One region of the Bradyrhizobium sp. ISRA442 genome, then DNA from elsewhere that is predicted to be linked to it. Evidence: predicted binding sites of a transcription regulator. Region 1 holds the regulator's gene; each other region holds the start of a gene.
The links. Region 1 encodes PhoB, which activates phosphate uptake and scavenging genes when phosphate is short. Its sites were predicted from a motif close to TGTCATNNANCTGTCAT; they were not measured.

Region 1 (10,292 bases):
CCAACGCCGATTGGTCCAAGGCGCCCGGCTACTACGTCATCCTGACCGACCAGCCCGGCGACAAGTCCTGGCCGATCACGGCGGCGACCTTCATCCTCATGCACAAGGAAGGCACCGACAAGGCGGCCTCGCAGGAAGCCATCAAGTTCTTCCGCTGGGCCTTCAAGAACGGCGGCAAGATGGCCGAGGAGCTCGACTACATCCCGATGCCGGACAGCGTCGTCCAGCAGATCGAGAAGACCTGGGCTGCCGAGATCAAGAGCTAAGCGCTCTTGTCCTGGGCGCAGCGCGGCATCATCTGCCGCGCTGTCGGTCCGGGATCCGCAAGGCCTCGTTCCCGGATGCGTCGGGTCGCTGTCGCGATGAGACGCATCCGGAGCGCGAGACCGGTGACAAAAGAGCAAATACAGTCAGTACAGGGGATCGGCGTGGCAGAGATGGCCGTTCAGAGCGACGTGATTGATGACGCCGGACCCTATGATCGTGCCAAGGCGTTGAGCGCCTTCAAGCTCGGCGATCTCACCTTCTACTGGATCACGCGGCTGAGTGCGATCTCGGTCCTGCTCATCCTCGGCGGCATCATTGTGTCGCTGATCGTCGGTGCTTTCCCGGCGATGAAGGAGTATGGCCTGTCGTTTCTGTGGACGCAGCGCTGGGCGCCGTCCGCCGATCCGCCCGTGCTCGGCGCGCTCGGGCCGATGTACGGCACGCTCGTCACCTCCTTCATTGCGATGCTGATCGCCATCCCCGTCGGTCTCGGCATTGCGATCTTTTTGACCGAGCTCTGCCCGCAATGGCTGCGCCGTCCGATCGGCATGGCGGTCGAGCTGCTCGCCGGCATTCCCTCCATCATCTACGGCATGTGGGGCTTCTTCGTGCTCGGCCCGTTCCTGGCCAACACCTTCCAGCCCTTCATGATCAAAATCTTCGACGGCGTTCCCGTGCTGGGCGCGATCTTCGCCGGCCCGCCGTCCTATCTCAGCCTGTTCAACGCCTCGCTGATCCTGGCGATCATGGTGCTGCCCTTCATCACCTCGATCTCGGTCGACGTGTTCAAGACCGTGCCTCCGGTGCTGAAGGAGGCTGCCTACGGCGTCGGCTGCACCACCTGGGAGGTGGTCCGCAGCGTGGTGATCCCCTACACGCGGGTCGGTATCATCGGTGGCGTCATGCTGGCGCTGGGCCGTGCGCTTGGCGAGACCATGGCGGTGACCTTCATCATCGGCAACTCGTTCCGGATCTCCTCATCGATCTTCGCGCCGGGCACCACGATCTCGGCGGCGATCGCCAGCGAGTTCGCCGAAAGCGACGGCCTGCATCAATCCGGCCTGATCTTGCTCGGCCTCCTGCTGTTCGTGCTGACGTTCTTCGTGCTCGCGGCCGCGCGGCTGATGCTGCTGCGCCTCGAAAAGAAAGCGGGGAAGTGACGCCATGAACCCGATTTATGCACGCCGCCGCCGCAAGGACATCCTGATCCGCGGTCTCTGCATCGGCGCCGCCGCCTTTGGCGTGACCTGGCTCGCGCTGATCCTGATCACGCTGCTCTACAACGGCCTGACGGGATTGAACCTCCAGATCTTCACCGAAAGCACGCCGCCGCCCGGCTCGAACGAAGGCGGCCTGCTCAATGCCATCGTCGGCTCGCTGATCATGACCGTGCTCGGCGTCGGCATCGGTGCGCCGCTCGGCCTGTTCGCCGGCACCTATCTCGCCGAGTACGGCCGCAATGACAAGCTGACCTCGGTCATCCGTTTCATCAACGACATCCTGCTCAGCGCACCCTCGATCATCATCGGCCTGTTCATCTACGGCGCGGTGGTGGTGCCGATGCGCGGCTTCTCGGCGATCGCCGGCAGCCTCGCGCTCGCCGTGATCGTGATCCCGGTGGTGCTACGCACGACCGAGGACATGCTGCTCCTGGTGCCGAACGCGCTGCGTGAGGCGGCCTCGGCACTGGGCCTGCCGCGTTCATTGGTGATCAAGCGGATCGCCTATCGCGCGGCGCGCTCCGGCCTCATCACCGGCGTGCTGCTCGCGACCGCCCGCGTCGCCGGCGAGACTGCGCCGCTGCTGTTCACTGCGCTGTCGAACCAGTTCTTCAGCCTGAGCCTGAACAAGACGATAGCGAACCTGCCGGTCACCATCAACAACTTCGTGCAGAGCCCGTACGCCTACTGGAAGCAACTCGCCTGGAGCGGCGCGCTGCTGATCACGCTCACCGTGCTTGCCCTGAACATTGGCGCGCGCATCCTTGGCGCCGAGAGGACCGCAAAATGACCGACCTGTCCGTATCCGTGAGTTCCAACGGTCACCTGGCGTCGCAACCGCTGCCGGAGGCCCCGGCCAAGGTGACGGTTCGCAACCTCAACTTCTATTACGGCGAACACCACGCGCTGAAGAACATCAACCTGACGCTCGGCACCAACCGCGTCACGGCGTTCATCGGTCCGTCGGGCTGCGGCAAGTCGACCCTGCTGCGCATCTTCAATCGGATGTATGATCTCTATCCGGGCCAGCGTGTGACCGGTCAGCTCATGCTCGACCAGACCAACATTCTCGACCCCAAGCTCGATCTCAACCTGCTGCGGGCCCGCGTCGGCATGGTGTTCCAGAAGCCGACGCCGTTCCCGATGACGATCTACGAGAACATCGCCTTCGGCATCCGCCTCTATGAGAAGATCTCGAAGTCGGAGATGGACGACCGCGTCGAGAAGGCGCTGCGCGGCGGCGCGCTCTGGAACGAGGTCAAGGACAAGCTCAACGCCTCGGGCCTCTCGCTCTCCGGCGGCCAGCAGCAGCGCCTCTGCATCGCGCGCACCGTCGCGGTGCGCCCCGAAGTGATCCTGTTCGACGAGCCCTGCTCGGCGCTCGACCCGATCTCGACCGCCAAGGTCGAGGAGCTGATCCAGGAGCTGTCCGAGAACTACACGATCGCGATCGTCACCCATAACATGCAGCAAGCGGCGCGCGTTTCCGACAAGACCGCCTTCATGTATCTCGGCGAGCTGATCGAGTTCGACGACACCAGCAAGATCTTCACGTCGCCGAGCGATCGGCGTACGCAGGATTACATCACCGGCCGGTTCGGCTGAGGAGACAGGATATGGGTTCCGAACACACCGCAAAGGCCTTCGACACCGACCTTCAGGAGCTCACTCGACTGGTCGCAGAGATGGGCGGGATTGCCGAGCGCATGATCGTCGATTCCGTCGATGCGCTGATCCGCCGCGACGTCGCGCTCGGCCAGCGCGTCGTCGCCACCGACGTCGAGCTCGACGCGCTGCAGAAGCGTATCGAGGAGCGTGCCGTGCTCACCATCGCCCGCCGTCAGCCGATGGCGATCGACCTGCGCGAGATCGTTGGTGCGATGCGCGTGGCGACCGACCTCGAGCGCATCGGCGACCTTGCCAAGAACATGGGCAAGCGCGTCGCCGCGCTGGAGACGGACTTCCATCCGCTAAAGCTGTTCCGCGGCCTGGAACACATGACCGACCTGGTGCAGCAGCAGGTCAAGTCGGTGCTTGACGCCTATGCCGCGCATGACCTGCCGGCGGCGATGGCGGTGTGGAAGGGCGACGAGGAAGTCGACGCCATCTGCACCTCGCTGTTCCGCGAGCTCCTCACTTATATGATGGAGGATCCGCGCAACATCTCGTTCTGCATCCATCTGATGTTCTGCGCCAAGAACATCGAGCGGATCGGCGACCATGCCACCAACATCGCCGAGACCGTGTTTTACATGATCGAAGGTCAGGCCATCGCCGACAAGCGGCCGAAGGGCGACATGACGACCTTCGCCACGACGGTCCCGAATACGTAAGGAGCGACGACCCCATGGGCGCACGCATTATGGTGGTTGAGGACGAGGAGGCTCTGACCGAGCTCCTCCGCTACAACCTCGAAGGCGACGGCTATGACGTCGAGACGGTGATGCGCGGCGACGACGCCGATACCCGTCTCAAGGAACATATCCCCGACCTGATCGTGCTCGACTGGATGCTGCCGGGCCTGTCCGGCATCGAGCTGTGCCGGCGCTTGCGCACCAGGCCCGACACCAAGCAGCTTCCGATCATCATGCTCACCGCGCGCGGCGAGGAGAGTGAGCGGGTGCGGGGTCTTGCGACCGGTGCCGACGACTATATCGTCAAGCCGTTCTCGGTGCCCGAGCTCTTGGCGCGCGTAAAGGGCCTGCTCCGGCGCGCAAGCCCCGAGCGGCTCGCCACCGTGCTCGCCTATGGCGACATCGAGCTCGATCGTGAAAAGCGCCGCGTGGCGCGCTCGGGCCGGCCGATCGATCTCGGTCCGACCGAATATCGCCTGTTGGAGTTTTTCCTCGAGCATCCGGGTCGCGTGTTCTCGCGCGAGCAGCTTCTCGACAGCGTCTGGGGCCGCGACATCTACATCGACGAACGCACCGTCGACGTGCACATCGGCCGCCTGCGCAAGCTGCTCAATCTCGGCCGCGAGCAGGATCCGATCCGCACCGTGCGCGGCGCCGGCTATGCGCTGGATGACCGTTTCGCGAAGGCGGAGCAGACGTAAAGTCTGGGGCGGGATGGCTGGTTGTTGCCACACTTTCAGTCGTCGTCCCGGCGAAGGCCGAGACGCATAACCCCAGGGCGCAGTTGTCGCGCGACGATGATAACTCCGAGTCCCCGTAACCACATCGGCCGGTGGTTATGGATCCCGGCGTTCGCCGGGACGACACCGAGCTAGTTGAAGTGCCGTCGTGTAACGACGGCACCTAGTTCACCGACTAAACGCTAACTCAGCGCGTGCCCGGCTTCGCCGGAGCGCGGCGGCGATCCGCCGCCGGCTGATAGGCGACGCGCGAGTGCTGGGCGCAATAGGGCAGGCCGGTGAGCGCCTTGCCGCCGCAGAAGAAGAAATCCGGGCTCGAGGGATCGCCGACCGGCCAATGGCAGGTCGCCTCGTTCAGCTCGAGCAGCGACAGCCGCTGGCTCATCGGCACGACGTTGTCATAGGTGACCGGATCGGGCTCAACCTCGACCTCGAAGACCTGCGCCAGCGCGGTGTTGCCGCGCGAGATCGGACGAGCCACCCGCATCATGTGCTGCGCGGGGCGCGCCTTACGCGGCCGCGGCGCCGCCGACGAGGGGCTCTTGGCGCGGCCGGACAGGCCGAGCCTGTGCACCTTGCCGATCACGGCATTGCGGGTCACATTGCCGAGCTCGGCTGCGATCTGGCTGGCCGAAAGTCCAGCCTCCCAGAGCTTTTTCAACTGCTCGACGCGATCGTCGGACCATGTCAAAACCGTCATTGCACCCTTTCCCTCGCCGCGCGCCAGCCACCCTGGCCCTCGCGGCGAATGCCTAAGCCTCGAAAAACCCGTGCCGCCAGAATCCTTTAAGGCTCGCCGGGCGCGACTAGAGCGCCCGAACGTTTACGCCGGTACATGAGAACTTAGAGGATCAGAACCGCTGCACGAGATGTCGTATCTGACAGCCCAAACGCTACAATATGGCGTGACTCACGCGCAAGAGTCCGCCGACTCGCTTCCACATGTTCCGTAACGAAAACCCCGCAAAGTAGGCACCGCAAGACTACGGATTCTGCGTTTCCCGAGGCTTGCCGGCGGCATTGACAGGCGTTCTACCAAGCATAAGATAGTTCTACGTGCCGCCCTGAAAAGGCGGCACGTTTCGTTTTCCGGGACGGTCAATGGTGCGCTGCGCAATGCGCGTTGAGGCCGTCCTCAACACCAAGTGACAGTCATGACCAAGAGCGCCGCGCCGCATCTGCTTCCTGTTTTCGCCAGAGCCGACATCGGTTTCGAGCGTGGCGAAGGCTGCTGGCTGATCGCCACGAATGGCGAGCGCTATCTCGACTTCACCTCCGGCGTCGCGGTCAACGCGCTCGGCCATGCCCATCCCGCACTGGTCAAGGCGTTGCAGGAGCAGGCGACGAAGCTCTGGCACATGTCGAACCTGTTCCAGAGCCCGGATGGCGAGCGTCTTGCGGCGCGCCTCTGTAACGAGAGCTTTGCGGACTTCGTGTTCTTCTGCAATTCCGGCGCGGAAGCGCTGGAATGCGTCATCAAGGTCGTGCGCCGCTATCACGCGTCGAAAGGTCATCCCGAGCGCTATCGCATGATCACCTTCGAGGGTGCCTTCCACGGCCGCACGCTCGCGACGCTGGCTGCAACCGGCTCGGCCAAATATCTCGAAGGTTTCGGGCCGCCGATGGAAGGCTTCGACCAGGTGCCGCATGGCGACCTCGACGCCGTCAAGAAGGCGATCGGTCCGCAGACCGCCGGCATCCTGATCGAGCCGATCCAGGGTGAGGGCGGCGTGCGCTCGGCGACGCCCGCATTCCTCAAGTCGCTGCGCCAGCTCTGCGACGAGCGCGGCCTGTTGCTCGCGTTCGACGAGGTGCAGACCGGCATGGGCCGCGCTGGCGATCTCTTCGCGCACCGCCGCTTCGGCGTCACGCCCGACGTGATGTCGCTGGCGAAGGCGCTCGGCGGCGGATTCCCGATCGGCGCCTGCCTTGCGACCGCGGAAGCCGCCTCGGGCATGACGCCCGGCTCGCATGGCTCGACCTTCGGCGGCAATCCGCTCGCAATCTCGGCCGCCAATGCGGTGCTCGACGTCATGCTCAAGCCGGGCTTCTTTGATCACGTTCAGAAGATGTCGCTCTTGTTGAAGCAGAAGCTCGCGTCCGTGATCGATCGTCATCCCGACATCGTCAGCGAGGTTCGCGGCGAGGGGCTCCTGATCGGCATCAAGGCCGTGGTGCCCTCGGGCGATCTGGTCGCGGCGCTACGCGACGAAAAGCTGCTCACCGTCGGGGCCGGCGACAACGTCGTGCGCTTCCTGCCACCGTTGATCGTGACTGAAGCCGAGATCGAGGACAGCGTCGCGCGGCTCGAGCGCGCCTGCACCGCGCTTTCCGGCAACAAGCGGGCGGCAAGCTGATGAGCAAGGCGCCCAATAAAATGCCAAGGCACTTCCTGGATATCAACGAGCTCCCGCTGTCGGAGCTCAAGCGCATGCTCGCCGCATCCTCCGCCATGAAGGCGAAGCAGAAGGCGCATCAGCCGGTCAAGCCGCTCGAAGGCAAGACGCTGGCGATGATCTTCGAGCGCCCCTCGACGCGCACGCGCGTGTCGTTCGACGTCGGCATGCGCCAGCTCGGCGGCGAGGCGATCATGCTGACCGGCGCCGAGATGCAGCTCGGCCGCGGCGAGACCATCGCCGACACCGCGCGCGTGCTGTCGCGCTACGTCGATGCAATCATGATCCGCATCCTCAATCACGATGCGCTGCTCGAGCTGGCGGCGAATGCGACCGTGCCCGTCATCAACGGACTGACGCGGCGCTCGCATCCCTGCCAGGTGATGGCCGACCTCATGACCTATGAGGAGCATCGCGGCCCGATCGAGGGCAAGACGGTGGCCTGGACCGGTGACGACAACAATGTGCTGGCATCCTGGGCCCATGCCGCCGAGCGCTTCAACTTCAAGCTCAATGTGGCCACGCCTCCGGAGCTCGCGCCGAAGAAGGCGATGCGCGACTGGATCAAGGCGACCGGTGCCCCGATCGTGCTCGGCACCGATCCCGAGGCCGCCGTACGCAGCGCCGATTGCGTGGTCACCGACACCTGGGTGTCGATGGGCGACAAGGAAGGCGAACACCGCCACAACGTGCTCAAGCCCTATCAGGTCAATTCCAAGCTGATGTCGCTGGCCAAGCCCGACGCGCTGTTCATGCACTGCCTGCCCGCCCATCGTGGCGAAGAGGTTACCGACGAGGTGATCGATGGTCCGCAATCGGTCGTGTTCGATGAGGCCGAAAACCGCTTGCATGCGCAGAAGGGCATCCTGGCCTGGTGCTTTGACGCGGTGAAGTAGGTTTGGTTATGGGTCCTGGCCTTCGCCGGGACGACTCCGAACTTGAGGTTGCTTCGTACAATCTGCTCTGCGCGGAACAGGAGTTCCTCACGCCTCTTCCATTTCACCTCCTCCGACCCCAGATAAAGCGCCATGGTTTTCCAATCCCCTGACATGAAGACCGGGCCTGAAAGCCCGGTTCGCGCGCCATCAGCGGTTCCGATCGATGACGCGGTCCTGCCTTACGAGGTCGACGCGCTCGACGTGCGCGGTCGCCTGGTGCGGCTTGGTCCGGCGCTCGACGAGGTCCTGACCAAGCACGACTATCCCGCGCCGGTCGGCAAGCTGCTCGGCGAAGCCATCGTGCTGACGACGCTGCTCGGCTCGGCACTGAAATTCGAAGGCCGCTTCATCCTCCAGGCCCAGACTGACGGCCCGGTGTCATTCTTGGTCGTGGACTACAAGGCGCCGGATCGCTTGCGGGCCTACGCCCGCTACGATGCTTCGCGTCTCGGCGCGGCGCAGGATTCCGGCGCGCTGCTTGGACGTGGCCATCTTGCCATGACCATCGATCAGGGCCCCGACATGAGCCGCTACCAGGGCCTGGTGGCGCTCGACGGCGGCAGTTTGGAAGATGCCGCCCATGAATATTTCCTGCGCTCCGAGCAGATCCCGACCCGCGTTCGCCTCGCGGTCGGCGAGGAGTGGCGCTCGAGCGACGGCGGCAAGCATCGCTGGCGCGCCGGCGGCATGCTGATGCAGTTCCTGCCGAAGGCGCCGGAGCGCGCGCGGCAGGCGGATCTGCATCCCGGTGACGCTCCGGAAGGCACGGAGGCGCACAGTATCGCCGAGGACGACGCCTGGGTCGAGGCGCGCTCGCTGATCGAAACGGTCGAGGACGTCGAGCTCATCGATCCCGAGCTGTCCGGCGAGCGCCTGCTCTTCCGCCTGTTCCACGAGCGCGGCGTGCGCGTATTCAATCCGGAGCCTCTCAAGGCGCAATGCTCCTGTTCGCGCGATGCGGTTGCCGGCATGCTGAAGAGCTTCTCGCCTGACGATCGCGCCGCGATGGTCAAGGACGACAGGGTCGTCGTGACCTGCGAGTTCTGCTCGTCGGTGTATGAATTCACGCCACACGAGGCGGGCGTCGAAAACGCCTGACGCCGGAATCGTAGGGCGGGTTAGCGCAGTGTAACCCACCTCTTTACTATCCGCGCGAAGAGAGAAGTGGTGGGTTACGCCAGCGGACTGCGCTTTGCGCAGCCGCGGGGCTGACCCACTCTACGGCAGCGCGCCGTGCGTTAATTCAACACCCGCTTGCTGTCCGGGCTGTCGAGCGAGAACGTCGGCACGTCGATCTCGAAGCGCTCTCCGCTTTCGCTGACCATCTGGTAGCGGCCGGTCATGAAGCCTGACGCGGTTGAGAGCGGCACGCCTGAGGTGTATTCGAAGCGCTCGCCGGGGGCCAGGATCGGCTGCTCACCGACCACGCCTTCGCCCTTGACCTCCTGCTGCCGGCCGGAGGCATCCGTGATGATCCAGTGCCGCGTCTTGAGCTGCACGGTCTCCTCGCCGGAATTGGTGATGACGATGGTGTAGGACCAAAAATAGCGCGAGCGTTCGGCCGACGACTGCTCCGGAACAAAGTTCGGCTCGACGGTCACTTCGATCTGGCGGGTCACGGCGCGGTACATAGCTGCCATCATACCGAAATCCCGCCCGGGAACCAAACGCCCGCGTCGCTTTTCGCGACATCGTCCCGCCCGAATTGACAGGGAAGTACACTTCGATTGTGATCCGGTCGCTTTGCTAGGCGACGGCGGACCAGTACACTCCTCCAACGTCGCGATTTGCAAAGGGTTCTTGGCCCCGATGACCATTGCCGACCAAGTGACGGGATCGCCGATCGCGGGAACCGCCAACGCCAAGTCGCGCGCAGCCGCGCCGGCCATCACGCTGCCTGCGATCGGCGAACGCGAGCTTCGGCTCGATCTATTCCGCGGGCTCGCGCTGTGGCTGATCTTCATCGACCATCTGCCGCCGAACCTCTTGACCTGGTTCACGATCCGCAACTACGGCTTCAGCGACGCCACCGAGATCTTCATCTTCATCTCCGGCTACACCGCCGCTTTCGTCTATGGCCGCGCGATGCTGGATTCCGGCTTCGTTATCGCCACCGCGCGCATCCTGCGCCGGGTCTGGCAGATCTATGTCGCCCACGTCTTCCTGTTCACGATCTTCCTCGCGGAAATTTCCTATGTCGCGACGAGCTTCGAGAACCCGCTCTACACGGAAGAGATGGGCATCATGGATTTCCTCAAGCAGCCCGACGTCACCATCGTGCAGGCGCTGCTTTTGCGTTTCCGTCCCGTCAACATGGACGTGCTGCCGCTCTACATCGTCTTGATGTTGGCGCTGCCGGTGATCCTCTGGTCGATGA
Region 2 (10,292 bases), on a different contig from region 1:
ATGCGCACTCGCCCGGTCATTACAGCATGGTCGTATGTTTCATCACCGAGGTGGTGATGACCATGATGTTTCTGTTCATCATCATGGGAGCCACCCACGGCCGCGCGCCCGCGGGCTTCGCGCCGCTCGCGATCGGGCTTGCGCTGGTGATGATCCATCTCGTCAGCATTCCCGTCACCAACACGTCGGTGAACCCGGCGCGCAGCACAGGGCCTGCTCTGTTCGTCGGCGGTTGGGCGATGGCACAGCTCTGGCTGTTCTGGGTCGCTCCACTGATCGGCGGCGCGCTGGGCGGTGTGATCTATCGCTGGCTGAGCGAGGAGCCGACGGGCGTCGTCGCAGGCGTGAAGACGGCGTGATCGCAGGCACGCGCCGCGATCCCGTCACTTGCCTCGTGCCGGTCGAACCTCGGTGACGTGGCCCATCTTGCGGCCGGGGCGCGGCGCGCCCTTGCCGTAGAGGTGGACGGTCGCGCCCGGGACGGTCAGCCACTTCTCGTAATCGCTGATCTCGTCGCCGATCAGATTGGTCATGGTGACGACCTCACCGTGGCGCACCGGCTTGCCGAGCGGCCAGCCGGCAATGGCACGGATGTGCTGCTCGAACTGTGAGACCGAAGCGCCGTCGAGCGTCCAGTGACCGGAATTGTGCACGCGCGGGGCGATCTCGTTGACCAGCACTTTTGGCCCGGTGCCGTTGGCGAGCACGAACATCTCGACCGCGAGAACACCGACATAGTCGAGCGCGCTCGCGATCCTGCTGGCGATGCCGCGTGCCTCATCCGCGAGCGAATCCGGAATCGGCGCCGGCGCGCGGGACACTTTGAGGATGTGATCGCGGTGCTCGTTCTCGGTCACGTCGAAGCATTCGACCTGGCCCGCGGCCGAGCGCGCGGCGATCACGGAAATCTCGCGCTCGAACGGCACGAAGGCCTCCAGGATCGCCTGCTTGGTGCCGAGGCTGGTCCACACCTTGGCGATGTCGTCGCCCTCGCGGATGATGGCCTGGCCCTTGCCGTCGTAGCCGAAGCGGCGGGTCTTCAGCACCGCCGGCAGCCCGATCCTGACGATGGCCTCACGCAGCGAAGTGACCGAGGTGACGTCGGCATAGGGCGCCGTGCCGATCCCGAGCCGCGTCACGAAATCCTTCTCGGCAAGCCGGTCCTGTGTGGTCTCGAGGATCTTGCGGTTCGGCAGCACGGGGCGGCGCGCGTCCAGCACCATTGCGGCGGCGGCCGGCACGTTCTCGAATTCATAAGTGATGACGTCGACGTCGCTGGCGAACAACTCCAGCGCTTCGACATCGGCATATTCGGCGCAAGTCGCGTTCAGCACAACGTCGAAGGCCGGGGAATCGGGATCGGGAGAGAACACTTGGCAGCGCAGGCCCAGCCGCGCCGCGGCCATGGCCAGCATCCGGCCGAGTTGTCCGCCGCCGAGGATTCCGATGGTGTCGCCGGGCTTCAGCTTCACCCGATTGGTGTCAGTCACGCCTTGTCCTCCGGTCGCTCGGCAACCGCCTCGGTCTGCGCCTTGCGCCAGGCGGCCAGGCGGTTCGACAGCGCCGGATCGGACAATGCCAGCACGGCGGCCGCGAGCAGCGCCGCATTGATCGCGCCCGCCTTGCCGATCGCCAGGGTGCCGACCGGGATGCCCGCCGGCATCTGGACGATCGAGTAGAGCGAGTCGAGCCCCTTGAGGGTCCTGGATTCGACGGGGACGCCGAAGACGGGGAGTTCCGTTAGCGCCGCCGCCATGCCGGGCAAATGGGCTGCGCCACCGGCGCCGGCGATGATGACCTTGAAGCCTGCGGCCTTGGCGCCCTTGGCGAAGGCGAACAGCCGATCCGGGGTTCGATGCGCGGAGACGATGTGGCTCTCGCAGGCAACGCCGAGCGCTGCGAGCGTGTCGGCGGCATGCCGCATTGTCTCCCAGTCCGACTGGCTTCCCATGATGATGGCGATCGGCGCGGTCATGACGTCAATTGTGCTCGGGAATACAGAAACATAGGCCAGATTATCGGTTCCGGCCGGCGGCTCGCAAGGCGGTGGCAAGGAGAAGGGAATGCACTATCCTGTCTTGGTGAATCCCCGCAAGCCTTCATTGAGCAGGATGCCCATGAAGAAACCAAAAAGGGCTATCGCTGCGAAGGCCAAAAAGGGCCGAAAGACCAGCGGGAGCCGGTTCAAGACCGCGGCCAAGCGTCCGGCCGGGCTGGCGCGGCGTCGCGTGCCGGCCGGCGACGGCGCCAAGGCGACGATCCGCAGCCTGCGGACCAAGCTCAAGGAGGCCCTGCAGCGGGTGGCGGAACTCGAGGCGGTGGCCGATACGGACTTCCTGCTCGAAATTCCCAATCGGCGCGGCTTCGAGCGCGAGCTCCAGCGCGCCATCGCCTACATGAAGCGCTACCGCGCCAGCGGCGCGCTGATTGTGCTCGATGTCGACCGGCTGAAGCCGATCAACGACTCCTTCGGCCACGCCGCGGGTGACGAGGTCCTCAAGGTGATCGCCGCCACACTGACGCGCCAGGTGCGCGCGTCCGATGCGGTCGGCCGTCTCGGTGGCGACGAATTTGCGCTGCTGCTGTGGAATCTCAGCGAAACCGACGCCAAGGCAAAGGCCGCGACCTTTGAGCAGGCGATCGACGAGCTGTCGTTCGTCTTCCGCGGCCAGCGTGTGAACGCGGGCGCGTCCGCCGGCGTGGCGCTGCTCGGGCCGCAGTCCGATGCCGGCCGTGTGCTGGAAGAGGCCGACGCCGCGATGTATGTACGCAAGGCGCATCGGCGGCACGAGCCAACGTCACCACGAGCCGCGGATCGGGCTGGTCAGCACCTGATCTAAAGGGCGCCGAGGTCTTCCGGCACGCTGCCGAATTTCCGCAGCAGCTTGGGGTCGCCGAACTCGCCGGTCATGGGATCGCCGCTGCGGCTGAACGCGATCGCGCCGATGTGGCCTGCGCTGCGCGCCAGGATTTCGGCGCGCCGCAGGGCGGCCGCCGAATTCTGGCATTCCTCCGCGGTGCCTGCGACCGGCGATCCGCTGGCATCGATCAGGAAGGGCATTGCAACGTAGTAGGTGATATCCGACATGGCGTTGCTCCGGATGGTGGCATCAGGCGGCGCTGCTCTTGCTCCGCATCTCGCCGCGCGAGGTCTCGGGGATGCAGCCGGCCGAAATCGCCGCCTGCAATTCCTCGAGCTCCGCCTCCAGATATTCGTTGGCCATGATCAGCGCCTTGATGGTGCTGCGCAGGTTGCCGTCGCACATCGCGATCGCCTGATCGCAGGCTTGTTCATAGTGACTGTTGTCGAAAAGGGGTGCTGGCATTGGGTGTTTTCCTGGGGCGGTTGGCTCCCAAATGTTCTCTTTTTGTTCCAAGTGAGTCAAGCGGAATCCCGCGCTGCGCGCCAGATGTTCGCAGACCAATTGGTTCGGAGACATGGCCGGCGCTTTTGAAGGCGAGCCGCCACGAAAGGCGCGTCGCGATCAGGCGATAATGTCGGGCGTGATCTGGTCTTCGATGAACGCGATCCGGTCGCGTAACAACAGCTTGCGCTTCTTGAGGCGCTGCAACCGCAATAGGTCGGGGGCGGGCGATTGATGCAGCGCATCGATCGCCGCATCGAGATCTCGGTGTTCCTGCTGCAACCGGGCGAGCTCGGCTTCGAGCTCGCGCTCATTTTCATTGGTCATGATCTGCGGTGGCCGAAAAACCCGATGAGCGCTAAGACAAGGCTGTGGACGTCCTGTGGAAATTATCGTCCTTGCGCGGCGTGATCGCAAGCGATCTCGGTCGTCACGCACCGTTCTCTTGCAACATGGTGCAGTAGATCGCTGCGGCACTGGACGAGCGCATTGATATCACGGGTTTTTCCGGGGCGGTTCCGTACTCACGCTTCATTACATATGAATTTTCAAAAATGACGGTGCGACAACGGATAATCATCGACAGAAGGAATCGCTGATGTACACTTCGCCGTCCGGATCGAATCCTAAGGTTCAACCCTACCGAGGAGGTTTCGAATGACAATTCAGGCACATCTGGTTGAATTGGAGCGGAAACACAAACTTCTCGAAAACGAATTGCACGAAGCACTCGTGCACCTTTCAACAGACGACCTGCAAATTGTTGAGTTGAAGCGCCGGAAGCTGATGGTCAAGGACCAGATCGAGCGGTTGAAGCACAACTCGGACGACACGCTTCACTAGTCATCCCCGTACACAGCGTAGAGTTGACCGTATCCCTTCATGCAGGGATGAGCGCGGTTGCGCTCGTCCCTGCGGTGAGGACCACCGCGCAATCATCATTGCGCGCGATTTAGATTCCTGCGAGTGCGGCGACGTGATCCGCGATCGCAAGCGATGACGTCAATCCCGGCGATTCGATGCCGAACAGATTGATCAGGCCCTCGACGCCATGATCGCGCGGGCCCTGCATCAGGAAATCCTGCGTGGCGACCGCCGGCGGCACGATCTTCGGACGGATGCCTGAATAGCTCGGCATCAACGCGCCGTCAGGCAGCGTCGGCCAGTATTCGCGAATGGCCGGATAGAAGCGCTCGGCGCGCGACGGGTCGACCGCGTAGTCGACCGTCTCGATCCATTCGACGTCCGGACCGAACCGCGCCTGGCCTGCCATGTCCAGCGTCAGATGCACGCCGAGTCCGCCTGGCTCGGGCACCGGATAGATCAGGTGCGAGAACGGCGCCCTGGCGCTGCAGCTAAAGTAATTTCCCTTGGCGAGATAGGCCGGCGGAATCCGTTCCAGCGGCATTCCGTCAATGTGGCGCGCAACTGTGGTCGCCGCGAGGCCGGCGGCGTTGACGAGCAAGGCGCATTGCAGCGTCATCGGAGCGTCGCCGCCGGCATCGATCTCGATGACACCGCCCGAGGCCTTGGCCCGGATCAGCGGCGTGTGAAACGCAAAGGCCGCGCCGGCCGCCTCGGCCTCGCCCCGCAGCGAGAGCATGTAGGCGTGGCTGTCGATGATGCCCGTCGAAGGCGAGAGCAGCGCGGCATCGCAAGCGAGCGCCGGCTCAAGTGCGCGGGCGGCCTCGCCCGCGAGCAACTGCATGTCGAGGACGCCGTTGGCTTCGGCGTGGGCCTTGATCGATTGCAGCTTCTCGGTCTCTTTCGGAGTGGTCGCAACGATCAGCTTGCCGCAGTTTTTGTGCGGGATGCCGCGCTCGGCGCAGTAACGGTAGAGCGCGTGCTTGCCGCTGACGCACATGCGGGCCATCCAGCTCCCGGCGCGGTAGTAGATGCCGGCATGGATAACCTCGCTGTTGCGCGAGGACGTGACGGTGCCGATGGCCTCCGCTTCCTCGAGCACGATCACCTCGCGCCCGGCCTGGGCGAGCCGTCGGGCGACCGCGAGCCCGACGACGCCCGCTCCGATGACGACGCAGTCGACCCTATCCATGGAAGTGCAGAGCTTTTGCTGGAAACGCCGATGGCGCGAGGGCCTGTTTGCCTGGAAAACGGGCCACAAGGCCGCCTTCCGTTAAGGAAGCATTTATCATGTCAGGGCAATTGCCGTATTTCACGTCACATTTTTCTGTCGCGCGTACAGGCGTTTACCCGATCCAAACCCGTGAAGCCAGACAATCCGCAGTGGAAATCGCGGGTGGCTGATGGCTGACAAGAACTGGCACGCGGGCAGCACGATACTGATTCCTGTGCAGGCCGCGGTGTGCCTGGCCTGCGCGGCTGCGCCTGCACGCGCTTTTGCACTGTCCGACCAATTCGCTCCGCCGAGCTATATCGGCAGGCTCGATCCCAGTGTGGTCTGGGAGGCCCTGATCGGGGGCATTGCCGTCTGCACCTTCCTGGCCGCGATCGCACTATGGATCCATTCGGCGTTGCGCCGGGCCAAGCGGTCGCAGTTGCGCCGTAACGCGTTCGTCTCCTCCGCCATGAACAATCTCAACCAGGGCGTGGTGATGACGGATGCGCAGCAGCGCATCATGTTCTGCAACGACCGCTACCTCGATATCTACGGCCTATCGCGCTCGGACCTCTGGGCCAACATGACCGGGAACGACATTCTCAAGCTGCGGCGCGACCGCGGGGTCCTCGGTGTTTCCGACGACGAGTTCTATGAGAATGCGTCCAGCCCGAACGGCCTGATCACCGAATTGCCGGACGGGCGCGCCATCCTCGTGAAGTACTTCGTGCTTCCGAACGGCGGCTCGGTGGCTACGCATCTCGACGTCAGCGAGCAGCGCAAGCTGTCGCGGCAACTCGCGTCCACCAAGCAGTTCCTGGAAACAGTGCTGGACAACGTGCCCGCCTGCGTGGCCGCGAAGAACATCGAGGACGGCCGCTACATCTTCGCGAACAGCGCCTATGAGCGGTTCTGGGGCTTCTCGCGGGACCAGGTCGTCGGCAAGAATGCGAGCGAGCTGTTCGCGCCCGCCTCGGCGGCCACCATCGAGGCCACCGACCGGGCGGCGCTCGAAGCGAGCGACGGACAGTTCCGCAACCAGTTCGAGGTCGAGCGCGGTGCGGCGCGGCGCATGGTGGCCTCGATCCGGATCGTGGTCCGCAACGAGAGCAATCAGCCGGAATTCCTGCTGGTGGTGTTCGAGGATATCACCGACCGGCGCTCGCTGTCGCAGGAGCTGGAGAGCGCCAAGAAATTCCTCGACCTCGTGGTCGACAACATCCCGGTGGCGCTGATCGTGGAGCAGGTCAAGGACGGGCGCTACCTGCTTGCCAATCGCAGCGCGGAAACGATCCTCAACCGCAAGCGCGAGGAAGCCACGGGTCTGACCGCCGCCGACATTTTCAACGCCAAAGAGGCGAAGCTGATCATCGCGCGCGACGAGGCGGCGATCAAGAAGCGCGGGATGATCACCGAGGAGCATCCGATCTCCACCAAGGACGGCCTGCGGCTGTTCCTGACCCGCCGCGCCACCGTGCTCAATGATTCCGGCGAGCCGCAATATCTGATCAAGACCCACGAGGACGTCACCGACCGCCGCCAGACCGAGTCGCGGATGGCGCATATGGCCTATCACGACGGCCTCACCGACCTGCCGAACCGCGCCGCGTTCCTTCAGGCGCTGACCCAGATGATCGAGGCCTGTGAGGGCACTGGCGAGGAGTTCGCCGTGCTTTGCATCGACCTCGACGGGCTGAAAGAGGTCAACGACGTCTTTGGCCATGCTGTCGGCGACAAGCTCCTGGTCGAGGTGGCCCAGCGGCTCCAGGATGCCGCGCGCGGCGGCGTGGTGGCGCGCCTGTCCGGCGACGAGTTCGGCCTGATCATCGACGGCAAGCAGCCGGACACCGGGCTTGCGCTGGCCCGGCAGCTCGGCGACGCCTTGGCCCAGGAATTCCACATCGACGGCCGCGCGGTCCGCGCCGGTGTCACCACCGGCATGTCGATCTTCCCGCACAATGGCGCGGACGGCGCCTCGCTGCTCGCCAACGCCGGCGCGGCGCTATTCCGTGCCAAGCAGAAGTCGCGCGGCTCGATCAGCCTCTACCAGCCCGAGATGGACCAGCAGATCCGCGACCGCCGCGTGCTGCACCAGGACCTGTCGAAGGCGATCAAGAACGGAGAACTGTCGCTGGCGTTCCAGCCGCAGGGCATTGCGGGCAACAGCGTCGCCGAGACCGAGATCATCGGGTTCGAGGCGCTGGCGCGATGGCAGCATCCGATGCGAGGTCAGGTCTCGCCGGCGGAGTTCATCCCGATCGCGGAGGAAAGCGGCCTGATCGTCGAGATGGGCGAATGGATCCTGCGCGAGGTCTGCCGCGAGGCGGCGTCATGGCCGAAGCCGCTCCAGGTCGCGGTCAACCTGTCGCCGGCGCAGTTCATGCACGGCGACGTGGTTGGGCTCGTCCATTCCATTCTGCTTGAGACGGGCCTTGCGCCCGGTCGGCTGGAGCTCGAAATCACCGAGGGTGTTCTGATCGAGGATTTCGACCGGGGCCTTGCGCTGCTACGTCGGCTGAAGGCGCTCGGCGTACGCATCTCCATGGACGATTTCGGCAGCGGCTACTCCTCGCTGAGCTATCTCCAGGCGTTCCCGTTCGACAAGATCAAGATCGACCGCGCCTTCGTCATCAACCTCGGACGTAACCCGCAATCGGCGGCGATCGTCCGCGCCGTGATCGATCTCGGCCACGGCCTGGAAATGTCGATCATCGCCGAAGGCGTCGAGACCGTCGAACAACTCGCATTCCTCGCCAGGGAGGGATGCGACGGCGTGCAGGGCTATCTGCTCGGCAAGCCCAAGCCGATCGAGCAGTATGCCGGCCTGATCGGACGTGCCGAGACAATGGAGCTTGCACTCAAGACCGGCTAGTGGTGGGCGGACGCTTGCTTCGCTCCCTCTCGACGGTTTCATGGCGGATTACGACCTCGCGATCATCGGCGGCGGCCTCAACGGTGTCAGTATCGCGCGCGATGCTGCCGGCCGCGGCCTGCGCGTCATCCTGTTCGAGCAGGGCGATCTGGGCGGCGCCGCATCGTCGGCGACGCCGCGTCTGATCCATGGCGATCTGTCGGTGCTGGAACGTCGGGGCTTCTGGCGCGTGCGCCGGGCGCTCGCCGAACGCAGGATCTGGCTGTCCATTGCGCCGCATCTGGTCCGGCCGATGCGCTTCGTGATCCCCGCGCATTCCGACGAGCGGCCGCCCTGGCTGCTGCGCGCCGGCCTGTTCCTCTATGACAGCCTTGCCGATCGCAGTGGCCTGCCGCGATCGACGACCCTCGACATTACCCACCATCCGGTCGGCAACGCGCTGAAGCGTCCGTTCGGCACCGCCTTCGATTATTCGGACTGCGTGGTCGATGATTCCAGGCTGGTGGTGCTCACGGCACTGGACGCAGCCGAGCGCGGCGCTGCGATCCGGACCGGGGTGCGCTGCGTGCGCGCTGATAGAACCGACGTCTGGCGGCTCGCAGTGGTCGATCGCGGCAACCGCCGGGTGATCACGGCGCGCGCGCTCGCCAATGCCTCCGGCGGCTGGACGCCGCTCGTTGCGGAGACCGTGCTGCGCCAGCCGTCGCCCCCCATGGCGGCGATGCAGATGAGTCAGATTGTCGTGCCGCGGCTGTTCGAGTCCGACAACGTCTATGTGTTTCAGAACAGCGACGGGCGGCTGATCTTCGCGAGCCCCTTCGAACGCGAGTTCACGCTGATCGGCACGGTCACGCACGCCTTCACGGGCGATCCTGCAATCGTGGCGATACGAGGCGCCGACGTCACCTATCTGTGCGAGGCGGTAAGCCGCTATTTTCGCGAGCGGGTCACGCCGACCGACGTGGTGCGAACCATCTCCGGCGTCAACCTGACGCTGGCCTCCGTGCGCGGGCGCGACGGGACGACGCTGTTCCACGCGCGCCGCCGCAAGGCGCCGTTGATCACGTTGTTCGGCGGCGACGTCACAACCTCGCGGCTGCGCGCCGAGCGGGCCGTGACGAAGCTGACGCCGTTCTATCCGATGTCGCCACGTTGGACGGCCGGCGCCGCGCTCCCGGGCGGAGACTTTGCCTGGCACCGCTTCGACACCGAGGTCGACATTGCGCGCGACCGCTGGCGGTTTCTTGCCGAGCCAGAGGCGCAGCGGCTGGTCGCGGCCTATGGCACGCGATTGCCGGCGGTGCTTGGCGAAGCCAAGAGCCGCGACGAACTCGGCCTCGCCTTTGGTCCCGAACTGACGGCTGCGGAGGTGCGCTATCTGATGAGCCACGAATGGGCGCGCTTCCCCGACGACATCCTGTGGCGTCGCTCCAAGCTCGGCCTGACCATGCCTCCGGCCGATCGCGACGCGCTCGCCGCGTTTATGGCCAACGCCATGTGACATTTCGAACCGGTTGAGCAAAGGCCGATCCGCCGCTAGCGTGCGGCGGCATCGGGGTTGGCGAGGAACATGTCTGAAGAAGTGCCTGGAACAGAAGTCGTGGCGGTCGCGGCCAGCGGAGAGGTGCAGCCGGCGGCCGGCCGGCCATTGCTGCGCATCGAGGGCGTCGCCAAGACGTTCGGCACGTTCCGAGCCGTGGATGGCGTGTCGCTCGACATCAAGGCCGGCGAATTTTTCGCCCTGCTTGGTCCCAGCGGCTGCGGCAAGACCACGCTGCTGCGCATGCTCGCCGGCTTCGAGGCGCCGGACGAGGGACGCATCCTCCTCGGTGACAAGGACATCGCGCAGGCGCTGCCGCACGAGCGCCCGATCAACATGATGTTCCAGAACTACGCGCTGTTTCCGCATCTTTCCGTGCGCGACAACATCGCCTTCGGCCTGAAGCGCGCCGGCATGGCGCGCGCCGACATCGCC
Region 3 (10,292 bases), on a different contig from region 1:
ACCCAGAAGCAGACCGTTGCCGGCTGGAACGGCATCGTCACCGCCGGCTGGACGGGTATGGGCGAGCTTCTGGCTGCGCCTGACGTGACGGCAGAGCTGGTCAACGCGGCGAAGGACGCGCGGGCCAAGACCGACGGCGTTCTCAAGCAGATCGGCGAGCTGACCAAGAACCTCGACGGCAGCGGCCGCCCGGCGCTCCCCGCGGCGGAATGGAATGCGCTGTGCCAGTCTCCCTTCGCGCAGATCGTCGCGGTCGCGACCAAGGCCCTGGACCAGTCGATCGCGCGGGCGGAGACGGTTCAGGAGAGGGCCCTCACCAACCTCATCGTGCAGTCGTTCGCGTTTCTGCTTGCCCTGGCCGTGACCATCGCCGGCGTGTTCGTGGTGCGCAATCGCCTGGTTCGTCCGGTGCGCGCCATCCTGAATGCGATCGCGCGCATCGGCGCCCGCGATTTTGCGACTGCGGTTCCGCAGTCGAAATATCCCGACGAGTTCGGCACCATGGCAGCGGCGCTCGAAAGCCTGCGCGAGAGCGCGGCAACGGCCGAGCGTTTGGGGCAGGAGCGCGAATCGCAGCAGGCGTTGCAGCTCGCGCGTTCCGGCACCGTGGATGCCGCGTGCCGCAGCTTCGACGACACGGTGCAGGCCGTCATTCAGAGCGTCGCGGCATCGGCGAAGGAACTCGATGTGACCGCCACGGGCATGCGTTCGCTGGTCTCGGAGTCGAGCAGCCAGACCGCCGCGGTCTCCTCTGCCGCCGAGCAGGCCACCAACAATCTCGAAACCATCGCGGCCGCGACCGAAGAGCTCTCCGCCTCCGTCGGCGAAATCTCGGCACAGGTGCAGGCGAGCGCACACGAGGCGCGCCAGGCGGTGGCGCAGGCAGAGCAGACCAACGCGACGGTCGAGATCCTCGACCAGACCGCGAGCCGCATCGGCGAAGTCGTGAAGATGATCAACGCCATCGCCGGCCAGACCAATCTGCTGGCGCTGAACGCGACCATCGAGGCCGCGCGCGCCGGCGAGGCCGGCCGCGGATTCGCCGTGGTTGCCGGCGAGGTCAAGAGCCTTGCGGCGCAGACCGCGACGGCGACGGAAGAGATCTCGCGCCAGGTCGAGGAGATCCAGGGCGCGACGGGTCAGGCGGTCGCCGCCATCCGCTCCATCGGCGGTGCCATCAGCGGCATCGACGAGAAGATGACGGCGATTGCTGCGGCCGTGGAAGAGCAGCGCGCGGCCACCACCGAGATCTCGCGCAACTTCCAGCAGGCCGCGCAAGGCACCCGCGAGGTCACCGACACCATCGGCAGCGTCGCCAGCCTGAACCGTGAGACCGGCAATGCCGGAAACGTGTTGTTCGAGTCGGTCAGGAAGATGTCGGCCGATGCCGATCGTCTTCGCGTCGCGGTCGAGGGCTTCCTCGGAGCGGTGAAGACCGCATAACCCAACATCTTCTCCATTCCAACGGCGCGCGGATCGGCATTGCCGCCGGTCTCCGCGCCGAGTACATCTGTGATACCGCGCCACGGGCGCGCTGCGACAGAGTTACGAGAACATCAGGGATGGAGAGTTCGATGCCGGTCACGCCACAACCCAAGGCCCAACGCCCCTATCGCGGCGTGTTCCCGGTCGTACCCACCATCTTCGACGATCGCGGCGAGCTCGATCTCGAGGGCCAGCGCCGCTGCGTCGATTTCATGATCGACGCCGGTTCAAACGGCCTGTGCATCCTCGCCAATTTTTCCGAGCAGTTCGTGCTGACCGATGCCGAGCGGGAAACCGTGATGCATGCCGTGCTGGAGCATGTCGCGGGCCGGGTTCCCGTCATCGTCACCACCAGCCATTTCAGTTCGGCCGTCTGTGCCACGCGTAGCAAGCAGGCCGAGGCGGCGGGTGCGGCCATGGTGATGGTCATGCCGCCCTATCACGGCGCGACCTTCCGGGTGCCGGAGAAGGGTATCGTCGAATTCTTCCGCGTGCTCTCGGGCGCGATCACGATTCCCATCATGATCCAGGATGCCCCTGTGGCGGGCACGCCACTCTCGGTCGAGCTGCTCGCGCGGCTGTCGCGCGAGTTCTCCAATGTCCGTTACTTCAAGATCGAAGTGCCGTTCGCTGCCGCGAAGCTGCGGAGCCTGATCGAGGCGGGCGGCAGCGACATCGAGGGTCCGTGGGACGGCGAGGAAGCGATCACGCTGCTCGCCGACCTCGATGCCGGCGCCACCGGTGCAATGACCGGCGGCGGCTATCCCGACGGCATCCGTCAGATCATCGATCCCTATTTTGCGGGCAAGCGCGACGAGGCGAAGGCCGCTTACGAGCGCTGGTTGCCGCTGATCAACTACGAGAACCGCCAATGCGGCCTGATCGCCTGCAAGGTCATGATGCAGGCCGGCGGTGTGATCAAGTCGGATGCCGTGCGGCACCCGCTTCAACCGCTGCACCCGGCGACCCGCACGGGCTTGCTGGAACTGGCCAAAGAGCGCGATGCGCTGGCGCTGCGCTGGGGGAAGTAGGCGGGCCACTCACTCCGCTGTCGTCCGCATATCTCCCCTGTCGTCCCGGACAAGCGCAGCGAAGCGGAGCGCCGATCCGGGACCCATAACCACAGGGAGTAGTTTGGCGAAGACTGATAACCACTATCTTGCGCTGCAACTGCATGCTGGGGTTATGGGTCCCGGCCTTCGCCGGGACGACACTGAATGTAAGGCGGTCATCCACTCAGCCCTTTCGGCCGAAGGCGTCGAATTGGCGCGGTTCGGCCAGTTTTCGGCTGCTCGGCGATGACGTATTGTACGCCGGTCAGCCAGGCCCAGCGGAGCAATCTCAAGACATCGCGTAACACCTCTTCATTATACCGCTATCCCGAGCCAGGTTGGCGCAAACCGAGGAAACAGGGAGGCAGTGCCATGACGATGAGGCCGGATCCGACCTTTCACGCATCGCCCAAGCTTGCGATGGAAGCACCTGCTGAGAATTTTGCCTACACGCTGCTGCTCAGTCCGGATTTCTCAAAGCCGGATGCTCTCGCGGTCATCGACGTCAAGCCGGGATCGCCGACCTACAGCCAGATCGTCCACACCGTGACGATGCCCAACAAGGGCGATGAGTTTCATCACTTCGGCTGGAATGCCTGCTCCTCAGCACTGTCGCCGCTCGCCGGACACGCCTTCATCGAGCGGCGCTATCTCATCATCCCCGGGCTGCGCTCGTCGCGGATCTACATCATCGATACCAAGCCCGATCCGACCAAGGCCAAGATCCACAAGATCATCGAACCCGAGGAGGTCTTGAAGAAGACCGGCTACTCGCGGCCGCATACCATCCATTGCGGGCCGGACGGCATCTATGTGAGCACCTTGGGCGGCGGCGGCACCGACGGCACCAACGGGCCTCCAGGCGTCTTCATCATGGATTGCGAGACATTCGAGGTGCTTGGACGATGGGAGATCGACCGCGGTCCGCAAACGCTGCACTATGATTTCTGGTGGAACCTGCCGCGCGACTACATGGTGACGAGCGAATGGGGGTTGCCGCCGCAGTTCGAGAACGGGATCGTCCCGGAAGACCTGCTGTCGAACAAATACGGCCATCGTCTCCACTTCTGGGATCTCCGCGCCCGGCGTAACGTGCAGACCATCGATCTCGGCGCCAATCATCAGATGGCGCTGGAGGTACGGCCCGCGCACGATCCGGTTCGCGAATACGGCTTTGCCGGCGTGGTGGTCGACACCACCAATCTCGAAGGCTCGATCTGGACTTGGTGGCGCGAGGGCGGGAAATTCCATGCCGAGAAGACGGCGACCATCCCGCCGGAGCCCGCAGCCAAAGAGAAGCTTCCGCCGCTCTTGCAGGGTTTTGGTGCTGTACCGCCACTGGTGACCGACATCGATCTGTCGATGGACGACAGGTTCCTCTATGTCTCCTGTTGGGGCACCGGCGAGATGCGCCAGTACGATGTCAGCGACCCGAGAAAGCCCAAGCTTGCGGGCTCGGTGCGCACCGGAGGCATCGTGCACCGCGCGCCGCATCCGAACGGCAAGGCATATGCAGGTGGCCCGCAGATGGTCGAGATCAGCCGCGACGGCCGGCGCGTGTACTGGACCAATTCGCTCTATTCCACCTGGGACGACCAGTTCTATCCCGATGGGATGCCGGGCGTCGAAGTCATGGCCAATGTCGGCCACAACGGCGGCCTCGAGCTCGCCAAGGACTATTTCGTGAGCTTCCCCGACGGATATCGTGCGCACCAGATCAGGCTGGAGGGCGGCGATTGTTCGACGGATTCGTTTTGCTACCCGTCGGTCTAGATTGGGGGCACGCGAGCCCGGCGCTCGGCTGGCTGTGGCTCGCTCTCGTCGCGAGCGGTCTCTATCACGGCGTCAATCCGGGAATGGGATGGCCGCTCGCCGTTTCGGCAGGGCTCATGGACAAGAGTCCGCGCGCGCTCGTCCGTGCGTTGTGGGCTCTGTCGGCCGGACATCTCCTGGCAACACTTCTCGTGCTGCTGCCATTCGCGTTCCTGCTCGCGCTGGCCGAGTGGCAGCGTTCAATCCAGTTCAGTGCGAGCCTCCTCGTCATCGGCTTCGGCGTCTATCGGCTGATCGAGCGGCGCCATCCGCGGGCGCTGGCACGGATCCCGCCGACGCAGTTGGCGCTCTGGTCGTTTGCTGTCGCCATTGCTCACGGCGCGGCCTTGATGCTCGTGCCGATCTATCTCGGGCTCTGCCAGGCCTTTGAACTCGATGCCGGCCACGCGGCGGCCGGCGCGCTGATGAAGGCAAGTCTCGGGATGGCGGTGCTGGTGTCCGTGGTGCACGTTGCCGCCATGATCAGCGCCGGCGGATGCCTGGCTTGGCTGGTCTACCGCTATCTGGGACTGAGGTTCGTCTCGCGAAGCTGGTTTAATCTGGATGCAGTCTGGGCGACCAGCCTTGTCCTGGTCGGCGCCGTGGCACTCGCCTTCAATGTTGCGAGCTGGCGCTGACGGTTATCGCGTCAGAACCCACTCGCCGATGATGCGGAAGCGCGCGTTCGCATTTTCCTGCTTGAACAACGCGAGGCGATCGATTGTCAGCGTGTCGAGCTTTAACGCTGCAAACCGCGATCGCAGCATCTCGATAATCGTTCCGCGACGCTCCGCGTCCAGTCGCCCCGTCAGCGTCATGTGGAAGCGGAATTCTTCCATCACGTACGGGTAGCCCCAGCGGTCGAGATAATCGCGCTGCCGTTCGCTCAGCTTCTCGGGTTTGCGCCGCGCGCGGTCCTCCGTGGTCAGTGCTGCGCGAAAAGAGTCGAAATCGCGCGTGCAATCAGCGGCGAGCTGCTGGAGCGCGGCGACCGGCTCGGCCGGAATGACGGCAATGAAGCCGCTGATGGAATCGACAACGGGACGGATCACCGGAATGGGCCGCGCTTTCGCGGCGAACGTCGCGCAGGCGGCGGCGAGCTCGGCTTCGGTCTTTTCGGGCGCGAGTGCCATCGGCGCTTTCAGCGTGCCGTGAAAGCCGTATTTGCGAGGATCGGCGGTGACGTCGCGCCAGTCCGGCGCGACACGCCGTGCTTCCTCGGGGAAGGGCAGCTCGTTGCCGGTGTGAGCGTCATAGCCGAGCAGCTCGGCGCCAAAACGCGAGAGAGCGCTATGGGCGCTGGCTGCATGATAGATCGCGTAGCGGGGAAAACCTGTCATTGCCTGAGCATAACCGCTTTACGCCGCGACGACAGCCTCGCGCGGCGTGGCCGCGGGGCCGAGCAGCCGCGCCGCATCTGTCAGGTGCACGAGCCGCCCTGCTGCGATCACGGCGACGAGCCGCGGCCGCAGCGGTACGGTGTCGTCGACCAGGAGAATGTCGGCACGACGTCCTTCCGCCAGCGTGCCGCGATCGCCAAGGCCGGTGGCGCGTGCGGGCCCGGCGGAGACCAGATTCCAGGCTTCGGTGAGCGGCAGTATGCCATCGGCAGCGAGTCGGAACGCCGCGAGCAATTGCGCAGGATAATAATAGTCCGACGCCAGCACGGTGCAGAGCCCCTTGGCGATCATGTCGGACGCCCTGGTCCAGCCGGTGTGGCTGCCGCCGCGCACGACGTTCGGCGCACCGTAGACGATGGCGTCGCCGTTGGCGGCGGCATCCCGCGCCGTCTCCTCGTTGATCGGAAACTCGGCGATCATCGCACCCAGGGCGCGATATTCCCGGCGCATCGCCGGCGTTCCGTCGTCATGCGACAGCATCCGCACCTCGGCGGCGCGTGCCGCAGCGGCCAACCGCGAAATCGAGGCCGGCACCTCGGCGGCGCGCGAGACCACGCGATCGACCAGCCGGTCGAAGTCTTCGTTCGACAGCCCGGTGCGCTCCACCATGCGGTTGCGCTTGCGCGGCTTCGCCATGTCGGCAACGGTACCGTCCATGTGGTCGTTGAAGGCGAACAGGTCGATGCGACCCTCGGCCAGCCACTGGCCGATCTCGTCTTCGGCGTCGAGATTGTAGGTCTCGTGCCGCAGGTGGAAGCGGGTGTCGGCGGCGAATTGCGGGCGCTGGCGCTCGATCGCCTCCATCAGGCTCCTCGCATTGTCGCCGCTGCGCAGGCCCGGCTCCCACGAACAGGTCGTGGCGTGGAACACCGTGGTGATGCCGTTGCTGATCGCCTGGCGGTCGCTGTCGGCAAGCGCGACATCGATCGGGAAGTCGACGCCGGCGCGCGGCATCATCTGCCGCTCGAAGGCATCGCCATGCAGATCGACGATGCCGGGCAGGACCAGCAGGTTGCGCGCGTCGATCGCCAGCCGCGCACGGGCGCGAGGCGCATCGATCCGCGCAATGTCCTGTCCGGACACGGCAAGCGAAGTTTCGACGAGCTCGGAGCCGATCAGGGTCCGGCCACCTTCAAGGAAAATGTCTGTCACGCGACCGCGCTTCGTTTGCTGGCAGGAGAGCTCGTAAGGGAACTTGCCCGTGCTTCGTATGTCGACAGGAAATCTTCAATCCCGAGATTGCGGAAATCGGGCAGAGCTTCACGCAACTTGTCGTGATCCCAATCCCACCAGGCGAGCCTGGCGAGCCGTCCGGCGATCTCTTCCGAGAATCGCCGCCGGACGATCCGCGCCGGATTGCCGGCGACGATGGTATAGGCCGGCACGTCCTTGGTGGCGATGGCGCCGGCCGCGATCACCGCGCCGGTGCCGATGTTGCGGCCAGGCAGCACGATCGCGCCGTGACCGATCCAGACGTCGTGGCCGATATGGACATGATGCTGACGTCGCCAGTCGAAGAAATCGGCGTCGTCGCTCTCGCCCGGGAAATAAGCGCTCGAGCGATAGGTGAAATGGGCCTGCGTGGCGCGATGCATCGGATGGTTTCCGGGATTGATGCGCGTCATCGCCGCGATCGAGCAGAACTTGCCGATCGTCGTGTAGGTGATCTGCGCGTCATTCATCACGTAGGAGTAATCGCCCATCGTCACTTCGTGCAGGATCGTGCGCGCGCCGACCTCGGTATAGGCGCCGAGCCTCGTCTCGTGCAGCTTTGCCGAGGGATCGATGGTCGGTTGGACCGAAAGCACTTTGGCGACCATGTTGCATCCGAAAGATCGAGGAGGGGCGCCTGTCTTCGAGCGGCTCGATGACAATGTCATGACGCCACAATGACAGGGGATGAGGTGTGTAGGATCGCCGCACGGCAACGCGCATGTCACACAAGTGTCAAGCGTCGGCGTTAGCGGTGGCAGCCAGTTACTCTGGAGCCCTGCATGCTGGTGGTGGAAGGTCTGACGTGCCGCTTCGGCGCAAAAGCTGCGGTGGACGACGCTTCGTTTCAAATTTCCCCCGGCGGCTTCGTCGGCGTGATCGGACGTTCCGGTGCCGGCAAGTCGACCTTGCTGCGGACCATCAATCGCCTCGTGACGCCGACGCACGGACGCATCCTGTTCGAGGGCGTCGACGTCACTGCGCTGCGCGGCAAGGAGCTGCGGCAATGGCGGGCGCGATCGGCGATGATCTTCCAGCAATTCAACCTGGTCGGTCGGCTCGATGTGCTGACCAACGTGCTGATGGGACGTCTGGCCGTCATTCCCGCCTGGCGCTCGCTCGCGCAAGTGTGGCCCGAGCAAGACAGGGCGCTGGCGATGTCGGCGCTGGAGCAATTTGACATTGCCTCGCTCGCCGCCCAGCGCGCCGACCAGCTCTCCGGCGGCCAGCAGCAGCGCGTTGCGATCGCACGCGCACTGGTCCAGCAGCCCGACATCATTCTCGCCGACGAGCCGATCGCCTCGCTCGATCCGCGCAACACCAAGATCGTGATGGATGCGCTGCTCCGCATCAACAAGCACTTCGGCATCACCGTGCTCTGCAACCTGCATTCGCTCGATCTGGCGCGCACCTATTGCGACCGCCTGATCGGCATGGCGGCGGGCCGCGTGGTTTTCGACGGCGCGCCGTCCGCGCTGACCGATCACGTCGCGCGAGAGCTGTACGATCTCGAAGCCGCCGACGTCATGGGCGGCATGCCCGTGCCCGCGCCTCAAGGCGTTCCGGCGCTCGGGACTGCGGCAGCCGCCTGAGCCAGCGCCTGCGTTTTCAGTTTTGCGTCAACCGACCCCAACCGATGAAGAGGGTACCATGATCACTCGCAGATTAGTCCTTGCCGGCGCCACCATGCTGGCCTTTGCCGGATCCGCTTACGCCGATGACTGGAAGGCCAAATATCCCGAACTGACCTTCGCGGTGGTTCCGGCCGAAAACGCCTCCGGCGTCACCGAGCGCTGGACGCCCTTCGTGGAATACCTGTCGAAGCAACTCGGCGTGAAGGTCACGCTGCGCATCGCCAATGACTATGCCGCGGTGATCGAGGGCCAGCGCGCCGGCAACATCCACATCGCAAGCTACGGCTCGGCCTCGTTCGCGCGCGCTCGCCTGACCGGCGTCAAGACCGATGCCTTTGCCAACGACATCAACGCCGATGGCTCGACCGGCTACTACTCGGTGTTCTTCGTTAAAGCGAGCAGCCCGTACAAGAGCGTCGATCAGCTCAAGGGCAAGAACCTCGGCCTCGTCGACCCGAACTCGACCTCCGGTAACAACGTGCCGCGCTTCGAGCTCGACAAGATGGGCATTCCGGATGCCGACGGCTATTTCAGCAAGGTCGTGTTCACGGGCAGCCATGAGAACGCGATGCTGGCGCTGGCGCAGGGCACGGTCGACGTCGCGGCCAACCAGTGGACCAGCGACGACGATTCCACGCTGGCGCAGATGCTGACCAAGGGCATGCTGAAGAATGCCGACGGTTCGGCGATGAAGAAGGACGATTTCCGCATCATCCACAAGTCGGCGCCGATCATCAACGGGCCCTACGCCTACAACTCTGACCTGCCGGAAGACGCCAAGGCGGCGATCGCGAAGGCGTTCTTCGATGCGCCGACCAAGGACAAGGCCGCGTTCGAGCGCCTCTCCGACGGCCAGAAGAAGGGCTTTCATCCCGCGACCACCAAGGATTGGGATGGCACGATCGAGCTGATCAAGTTCGTCGATGCTCTGCGTAAGAAGAAGGCGTCCTGAGTTTTCGGGACGATGCACTGGAGCCGGGTCGAGGGACCCGGCTCCTTCTCTTTTGACGGGTCACGCTCCCTGATCAAATGACGCTCGCGGTTTCGATCCTTCCCGAACAGCAATTGGCCGCGCTCGATGCCGCCTATCGCCAGGCAGTGACGCGCAAGCGGCTTCGTCTCCTGCTTGGGATTGCACTATTCATTTCCGCTCTGGTCCTGTCAGCGATTGGCGCGGAAGTGAACCTGCGCACTCTCTTCACCTATTTCGGCAACTTCGTCAGCTATTTCGATCGCATTCTCACGCTCGACAGCGGCCAGCGCGTCTGGACCGATGTTGGCGAGTGGCTGTGGGGCTGGCGCAAATGGTTGAAGATGTTGGCGGAGACCCTGCTGATCAGCTATGTCGGCACGCTGATCGGCGCGACCCTCGCCTTTGCCCTGAACTTCGTCGCGGCGGAGAACACCTCGCCGGCGCCCTGGCTGCGCTTCGTGGTACGGCGCCTGCTCGAATTCGCTCGCACCGTCCCGGGCATCGTGTTTGCCCTGGTCTTCGTCATCGCCTTCGGCCTCGGGCCGATGGCGGGTGTGCTCGCGATCGCGATCCACTCCACCGGTGCGCTCGGCAAGCTGTTCTCGGAGATCGTCGAGAACGCCGACATGAAGCCGGTCGAGGGCATCCGCTCGACCGGCGCGAGCTGGCTCTCCTGCATGCGCTTCGCCGTCGTGCCCCAGGTGACCGCGGGCTATGCCAGCTA

Region 2: the regulator PhoB is predicted to act here: its motif matches at 3,920-3,936, upstream of MTR72_RS30490 (YdcH family protein).
Region 3: the regulator PhoB is predicted to act here: its motif matches at 7,617-7,633, upstream of phnC (phosphonate ABC transporter ATP-binding protein).

What each region holds. Positions count from the first base shown of each region.
Region 1 covers NZ_JALGCN010000030.1:41,273-51,564, reverse strand. The annotation lists gene pstS (phosphate ABC transporter substrate-binding protein PstS) at 1-266, shown strand, start outside; gene pstC (phosphate ABC transporter permease subunit PstC) at 438-1,427, shown strand; gene pstA (phosphate ABC transporter permease PstA) at 1,432-2,277, shown strand; gene pstB (phosphate ABC transporter ATP-binding protein PstB) at 2,274-3,092, shown strand; gene phoU (phosphate signaling complex protein PhoU) at 3,104-3,820, shown strand; gene phoB (phosphate regulon transcriptional regulator PhoB) at 3,835-4,542, shown strand; gene MTR72_RS36345 (GcrA family cell cycle regulator) at 4,769-5,281, opposite strand; gene MTR72_RS36340 (aspartate aminotransferase family protein) at 5,736-6,938, shown strand; gene argF (ornithine carbamoyltransferase) at 6,938-7,873, shown strand; gene MTR72_RS36330 (Hsp33 family molecular chaperone) at 8,006-9,013, shown strand; gene apaG (Co2+/Mg2+ efflux protein ApaG) at 9,154-9,546, opposite strand; gene MTR72_RS36320 (OpgC domain-containing protein) at 9,725-10,292, shown strand, end outside.
Region 2 covers NZ_JALGCN010000019.1:106,096-116,387, forward strand. The annotation lists gene aqpZ (aquaporin Z) at 1-359, shown strand, start outside; gene MTR72_RS30460 (5-(carboxyamino)imidazole ribonucleotide synthase) at 384-1,490, opposite strand; gene purE (5-(carboxyamino)imidazole ribonucleotide mutase) at 1,487-1,975, opposite strand; gene MTR72_RS30470 (GGDEF domain-containing protein) at 2,118-2,840, shown strand; gene MTR72_RS30475 (hypothetical protein) at 2,837-3,088, opposite strand; gene MTR72_RS30480 (hypothetical protein) at 3,111-3,326, opposite strand; gene MTR72_RS30485 (YdcH family protein) at 3,486-3,692, opposite strand; gene MTR72_RS30490 (YdcH family protein) at 4,023-4,208, shown strand; gene MTR72_RS30495 (NAD(P)/FAD-dependent oxidoreductase) at 4,318-5,421, opposite strand; gene MTR72_RS30500 (sensor domain-containing protein) at 5,633-8,317, shown strand; gene MTR72_RS30505 (glycerol-3-phosphate dehydrogenase) at 8,358-9,818, shown strand; gene MTR72_RS30510 (ABC transporter ATP-binding protein) at 9,888-10,292, shown strand, end outside.
Region 3 covers NZ_JALGCN010000003.1:62,110-72,401, forward strand. The annotation lists gene MTR72_RS06485 (methyl-accepting chemotaxis protein) at 1-1,443, shown strand, start outside; gene MTR72_RS06490 (dihydrodipicolinate synthase family protein) at 1,575-2,516, shown strand; gene MTR72_RS06495 (selenium-binding protein SBP56-related protein) at 2,910-4,310, shown strand; gene MTR72_RS06500 (hypothetical protein) at 4,394-4,987, shown strand; gene MTR72_RS06505 (DUF1045 domain-containing protein) at 4,991-5,689, opposite strand; gene MTR72_RS06510 (alpha-D-ribose 1-methylphosphonate 5-triphosphate diphosphatase) at 5,708-6,901, opposite strand; gene MTR72_RS06515 (chloramphenicol acetyltransferase) at 6,898-7,569, opposite strand; gene phnC (phosphonate ABC transporter ATP-binding protein) at 7,744-8,553, shown strand; gene phnD (phosphonate ABC transporter substrate-binding protein) at 8,612-9,547, shown strand; gene phnE (phosphonate ABC transporter, permease protein PhnE) at 9,625-10,292, shown strand, end outside.